Chelatococcus sp. HY11: one gene and its partner. The protein of the gene in region 2 interacts with the protein of the main gene of each other region in a pairwise test. Links are inferred from orthologs where the notes say so. Each region holds a gene or a part of one and is shown on either strand. Other genes may lie near its edges.

Region 1 (3,332 bases), 860 kb from region 2 along the record:
ATGCCGCGAGCGCCTGCGTCGCCACATAGCCGATCGCCGCCGACGCGCAGAGAGGCATCATGAGACCGGGCTGCACGCCACCCGCCTGGACGAGACCCAGCGCCTGCAGGAGCGCGACGGTGAACGCGGCCGCGACACCCATGAAGCTCGACGCGAGCACCAGGCGCGTCGATCCCGACAGCAGCGCCTCCACCGGCAGGGCCACAAGGCAGATCAGCGCGGGCGAAGTTGTCCCGCCGGAAGCCGTGGCGAGCACCAGGACGAGCAAAGCAAAAGACGCCGACGACAGACCATAGGCCACGTCGAGCCGGCCGGTCTGCGACAGCAGCACGACAGCGCCGATCGGGGCGGCGAGGAGAATGAGCACAAGGAGCTGCGCGAGCGAGGGGACGCCAAAAACCGCGAGATAGAGCGGCAGTGCCGTCAGGGCAACGAAGGCGACAATCAAACGCGTGACGATGAAATGCTCGTGGCGCGCGCGCTCGTCTTCATCCTCCCCAACCGAGGGATGGATCAAGCCGGCCAAACGTTGACGCATCGACAATCCAGGCATCAAAGCGGTCACGGTCGTTACACGCTCGATAGGCGCGCCCCTTTCCATTGAGCGCTCACAATGGCAGTAGCGGCTTAAACGAACGCTAAGAAACGCTTTGCATCTTACCCGGACAGTGCGGCGACGCGCTGAACTTCGCCAAAGGCATGGTTTGCCGCGCCGGGCAGGAGGTTCAGCAAGAAGCCGGCTCGAGACTGGCCATTCTGTCGCCGGGAGACATGACGTGAGCGATGTTCCATGAGTTTGCTATGGCGCTGCGCCATCTGCATCGCGGCCATCTACTGGTTCTCGCCCGTTCACGACCGGGTCGATGAGCCGCGTCACGCCAGCCCCGCCGTCACCCGATCCGGCCCGGTGGTCACCGGCAGTGTCGGCAAGGCGGGGCAAGGCGCATCCCAGTCTCAATCCGGCACCAATAATGGCCACGACCTCATCACCGCCGCCGAGCAGGCCGCGCGTCTCTTGAATTCGCTGGACGCGGCAACGCGCCGTCGCCTGATCGAGGCATTGATCTCTACACAGGACGGCGGTGAAGCCGGGACACGGCCGAAGTAACCCGCACGCTTTCACGCCCTGCCAGTTCCTATGCCTTTTCCACTGCGTTGGCCGAAAGGCTTTTTTGTTCGGAGCCGCACGCGGGCGGGGATAGACCGCCGTTATGGCGGACGCTGGCGAAAATGCTCTGGCCCTTTTGGTATTAAGGGCCCATATGACCTTTGAACCTTTTGACGGATCGGGCCGGACCATCGGCCCCCGGCAAGAGACCGAAGCAAGGGCCTGAACCAAGGATCGTTTCATGCAGCCGCCGCTCGACGAGATACTCGACAATTTCGAGTTCCTCGACGATTGGGATGATCGCTACCGCTATCTCATCGAGCTCGGGCGGATGCTGGAGCCGCTGCCGGATTCCGCACGCTCCGAGGCCAACAAGGTTCGCGGCTGCGCCAGCCAAGTCTGGCTGGAAACGATGATCGCGCGCAACGCGGATGACGAGCCGGTGGTGAGCTTCCGTGGCGACAGTGACGCGCACATCGTGCGTGGGCTGGTCGCGCTGACCTTTGCCATCTTCTCGGGCCACACCGCCCGCGAGATCGTTGAAACGGACGCGCTCGCGCTCTTCACTAAACTCGGGCTTGGCGACCACCTGACCCCGCAGCGCTCCAACGGGCTGCGCTCGATGGTGGAGCGGATCAAGACCGACGCGCGGGCCGCACTCGCCGAAGCAACGACCTGAAGGCTTCCGCGGACGGCTGCAAGGATGGCCCGATACAGGCTTTTCAGGCTTCCATGCGGTCGATCGGCGCATGCCACCAACGAATGCCGCTGGCCTCAGCCTTCCCCTCTGCTTCAGCCGACAGCCCATAGGCCTCCGCCAAGCGCCGCAAGGCGAGTTGTAGAATGACCTTGCCCGAGCGCGGGGGCCAGCCACGCTCACGCTCGATCGTTTCAAGACCTTTCAGAAAGCCGCAGACGTCCATGAGGAGGCCGGCGAAATCCGAGCCGACGGCCTGAAGCGCGCGCCGGGCACGCTGCCGCGCCGCGATCATCGCATCGGTGGCCGCGGCCGGACCTTGCCCTCCCTGCCCCGCCGGTCCCGCCGTCCAGCGCATCGTGACCTTGGGCAGGAGCTGGGCAAAGGTCAGATCCGCGCGCAACCGCTCGCCTGCCTCGAAACAAACGGCATCGACAAACGGGCGACCGTTGCGGTCGCGGCGAGCTCTGAGCCAGGCAAGCGGACTTTCCCCTTCATCGACGCGCACCTTGCGCCGCACGCCCTCGACCTCCAGGGACTTTTCGGCGGTGTTGATATGCTGGCTGAGAAAGCGTTCCTCTGGCTCCGCGTCGCGTCTGCGCACATGCGCAACGCCGGCCGACGTTATCGCCAATGTCCGCCGTGGGCCTGTTCCCTCCCATATCGCGAGATCATGCGCGACAAGCATGCCCGCCGCGGCGATCGGCAACCGTCCCGCGCCGAGTGTCACGCCCCTGCGCTCCACAAAGAGATTGATGTCATCGGGCATTTCCGCAAGCTGGCGCGCGCTGGCTCCCCGTGCCGCGAGATGAGTAAGCAGACGCACCGCCGCCGCGGAGAGCTGTCCGGTCCCATTTGCTCGATCATTCATTCGCATCGTGCACCTTGGCAATGTTCATGATATGTTCCATATCTCGCGTCACCCAAGCTAGCCGCGCGGCCACACTTCGTGAGACGGATCCATGTAGTATATTATGAATATATTCCTATTTTAAAAATTGCAACAAAAAAGCGCCGACCGGCTGGCCGACGCTTGGAGTAGCGCTCAATTCGCCTATCCCATGCGAACAAAACTGAGTGGGTCAGGCGACGGCCGCCTTGGCATTTCTCCACGACAGATAGGCGTCACCCGCCGCAGGCGGCCCCGTCAAGGCTGGTCCCATCAGACCTTACCGGATCTGGCTGGAGCGGTTGATGCTCGCATGGAACCGGAACCGTCGCCCTTTTTCTGTGGATGAGCTTCGCCTCGATCCGGAGGCCACATGCAACGTCCAGCTCAATGCGCCATCAGCGGCCTCAACCGCGACCGCCGCGCCGCTTCCGTCGTTGCTGCCCCAGCCCCATATCCTTGGCAAGCTGCGATCGCGCCTTGGCATAGTTCGGGGCGACCATGGGATAATCCGATGGCAGGCCCCATTTCTCTCGATATTGCTCAGGTGTAATATCGTATTGCGTGCGCAGATGCCGCTTCAGAGACTTGAACTTCTTTCCATCCTCGAGACAAATCAGATAGTCCGGCGTTATGGA
Region 2 (3,246 bases):
GTCGAGCGGCCATCCGCTGCTCGCCACGATGGGCGGACCGGATGTCGCCCGGGACAACGCGGCCGTCGCGCTCAATTCGGCCTTCGTCGCCGACGGCGCGATCATCAGCGTTTCTGATGGTGTGAAGCTCGACGCTCCGCTGGTGCTGCGTTTTATCAACGCGGGCTCGAAGGCTTTCGCGACTTCGCCACGCGTCGTTATCTCCGCCGGCGACGACACGGCCTTCACGCTCGTCGAAAGCCACGAGGGGCCGGCAGGCGTCGGCTATCATAGCAATAGCGTGGTCGAGATGGTCGCCGGTTCCTCGGTCGACATCACGCATATCCGGTTAAATGCCGAAGGTGATTGCGCGCTCGCGCTGTCGACCCTGATGGTGACCCTCGGCGCCGAGGCGAAGTTCACGTCGACCGGGGTCGTGGCCGGTGCGCATGTCTCGCGGCACCAGGTGTTTCTGGCCTTCGCCGGCAGGGACAGCGTGGCCACGATCGGTGGTGCGACAATGCTTGCGGGCAAGAGCCTTGCCGATACGACGCTGGTAGTGGATCATATAGTGCCCGGCTGCCAGAGCCGGGAGCTCTTCAAGACGGTAGTCGATGGCGAGGCCACCGGTGTCTTCCAGGGCAAGATCATCGTTCGGCAACATGCGCAGAAGACGGATGGCCAGATGATGTCCGCGGCGCTCCTTCTCTCCGAAGGCGCTGCAATGAATAACAAGCCAGAGTTGGAAATTTTCGCTGACGACGTGGTTTGCGCCCACGGCGCGACATGCGGGCAGCTCGACGACGAGCTGCTTTTCTATCTCATGGCACGTGGCTTGCCACGGCCAGAAGCGGAAGCCCTTCTCGTGCAGGCTTTCCTGGGTGAGGCGCTGGAGCCCATCGCCCTGGACGACGTACGGGAAGAGCTGACGGACCTGGCGGCAAGCTGGCTTGCCGGACGCGCCGGATAGTTCCGGCTGGTACGCGGCCGCCCTTCCGGTGACCCGGAATGGGCTGCGGAGTGGGACAGTGTTGTGCCACTCCGCACGGCGAGCCGCCTGAGCAAGGAAGATGAGGCGAAGGCCATGAATATCGCCGTTGCCAACAATACCTACGATGTCGCGGCGATCCGTCGCGATTTTCCCATCCTCGCGACCGAGGTCCATGGCAGGCCGCTGATCTATCTCGACAGCGCCGCGTCGGCACAGAAGCCGCGTGCGGTGATCGATACGATGGTCAGCTGCATGGAAGGCGGCTACGCGAATGTGCACCGTGGCCTGCACTATCTCGCCAACGCTGCGACGGAGGCTTTCGAGGATGCGCGTGAGGCCGTCCGCGCCTTCGTTAACGCGGAAAGCACCGACGAGATCATCTTCACGCGCTCGGCGACGGAATCGATCAATCTCGTCGCCGCGAGCTTCGGGCGCCTTGCCAATATCGGCGCTGGCGACGAGATCGTCCTGTCGATCGCCGAGCACCATTCGAACATCGTGCCGTGGCATTTCTGGCGGGAACGTAACGGCGCCGTGCTCAAATGGGCTCCGGTCGACGACGATGGCAATTTCCTGATCGATGAATTCGAAAAGCTGCTGACTCCGCGCACCAAAATCGTCGCCATAACCCATATGTCGAACGTGCTGGGCACGGTGATGCCGATCAAGGAGATCGTGCGGCTAGCCCATGCGCGTGGCATTCCGGTGATGGTGGATGGAAGCCAGGGTGCGGTTCACCTGCCGGTCGACGTGCGCGAGCTCGACGCGGATTTCTACGTCTTTACCGGTCACAAGGTTTATGGCCCGACCGGGATCGGCGTGCTTTACGGTAAGCGTGAATGGCTGGAGAAGCTGCCACCTTTCAACGGTGGCGGTGAAATGATCGAGGAAGTGACCCTCGATCGCGTCACCTATAACTCTCCGCCGCATCGGTTCGAGGCCGGCACACCGCCTATCGTTGAGGCGATCGGCCTCGGCGCCGCCGTGCGCTATATCGAGTCGATCGGACGCGGCGCCATTCTCAATCACGAAGACCAGCTGCGAGACTACGCCCATAAAAAGCTCGCCGGCCTGAACTCGATCCGAATCATCGGCAAGGCGCAGTCCAAGGGCGCGATCGTATCCTTCGAGATGAAGGGCGCCCATGCCCATGACGTCGCCACGATCATCGACCGGTCGGGGATAGCGGTCCGCGCGGGCACCCATTGCGCCCAGCCGCTTCTCGCCCGTTTCGGCACCACATCGACCTGCAGGGCCTCGTTCGGCCTCTACAATACCATCGCGGAGATCGACGCCTTCGTTGAGGCGCTCAACAAGGCCGAGCATCTGTTCCTCGACTAGCGGGGAGATGCGCGGGGCACTCCGCGCATTCGTTATCCGATTGAACAGGCGCGCCTAAGCGCCTACATCGGGATTGTGAAACGATAATCTTCGTCGATTCACAATGACCGTTGCCTGTAGAGGATGGACCGTTGACCCAGTCGCCCGCGTCGCCGATTGAGGAAGAAAAGCCCAATGCGCCGGCGGTCGCCGCGCCGTCGGCCTTGCCGGAGGAAGAGGTCGAGCGCCTGGGTGACGAGATCGTCGCCGCGCTCAAGACCGTCTATGATCCGGAAATTCCCGCCGATATCTATGAGCTTGGCCTGATCTACAGGGTTGATATCGCCGACGACAGGCACATCACGATTGACATGACCCTGACAGCGCCTGGCTGCCCGGTGGCCGGCGAAATGCCCGGCTGGGTCGAGAATGCCGTTCTGGCCGTCGGTGGTATCCAGGGTGTCACCGTCAACATGGTCTTTGATCCGCCATGGGATCAGAGCCGAATGTCGGATGAGGCACGCGTCGCGCTCGACATGTGGTAGCGATGCCAGACAAGCCGAAGTCATACAAGCCGAGGCTCGGTCGCATTCTGGAGACCGCGCTTTATGTCGATGACCTCGACCGCGCGGCGTGCTTTTACGGGGACGTGCTCGGTCTCGAGGCCTTGACCAGCGATACGCGTTTCTGCGCCTTCGATGTGGGAGGCGCGAATGTGCTGCTGCTGTTCAAGCGCGGATCGACGCTCGATACCGTGACCTTGCCCGGCGGGACCATTCCTCCCCACGATGGCCATGGGCCGCTCCACATCGCCTTCGCCGTCACCACGGCCGATATGCAGATATGGGAGGAGCGCCTGGCCGCCGCCGGTATCCCGATCGAGGGGCGGACCGAATGGCCCAAGGGCGGCCATAGCATTTACCTGCGCGATCCTGACGGCCATCTCCTGGAACTCG

What was found.
Region 1: the proteins of KIO74_RS04930 (region 2) and KIO74_RS08810 interact in binary tests that used the Escherichia coli proteins (3 or more experiments, as listed by UniProt). The link is inferred for Chelatococcus sp. HY11 from one-to-one orthologs.

The regions. Positions count from the first base shown.
Region 1 is NZ_JAHBRX010000001.1:1,894,749-1,898,080, forward strand. What follows is about bases 142-3,068. They hold KIO74_RS08810 (SufE family protein), read left to right. Parts: upstream 142-1,349; coding sequence 1,350-1,787; downstream 1,788-3,068. Other genes in these bases: KIO74_RS08800 (PAS domain-containing sensor histidine kinase), read right to left, coding at 142-538; KIO74_RS08805 (hypothetical protein), read left to right, coding at 791-1,108; KIO74_RS08815 (DUF6456 domain-containing protein), read right to left, coding at 1,831-2,676. Also shown: more of KIO74_RS08800, read right to left, coding at 1-141; KIO74_RS08820 (Ros/MucR family transcriptional regulator), read right to left, coding at 3,102-3,332. UniProt on the Escherichia coli protein: Participates in cysteine desulfuration mediated by SufS. Cysteine desulfuration mobilizes sulfur from L-cysteine to yield L-alanine and constitutes an essential step in sulfur metabolism for biosynthesis of a variety of sulfur-containing biomolecules.
Region 2 is NZ_JAHBRX010000001.1:1,035,097-1,038,342, forward strand. The notes cover bases 347-3,187. They hold KIO74_RS04930 (cysteine desulfurase), read left to right. Parts: upstream 347-1,063; coding sequence 1,064-2,311; downstream 2,312-3,187. Other genes in these bases: sufD (Fe-S cluster assembly protein SufD), read left to right, coding at 347-949; KIO74_RS04935 (SUF system Fe-S cluster assembly protein), read left to right, coding at 2,467-2,835; KIO74_RS04940 (VOC family protein), read left to right, coding at 2,838-3,187. Also shown: more of sufD, read left to right, coding at 1-346; more of KIO74_RS04940, read left to right, coding at 3,188-3,246. UniProt on the Escherichia coli protein: Cysteine desulfurases mobilize the sulfur from L-cysteine to yield L-alanine, an essential step in sulfur metabolism for biosynthesis of a variety of sulfur-containing biomolecules.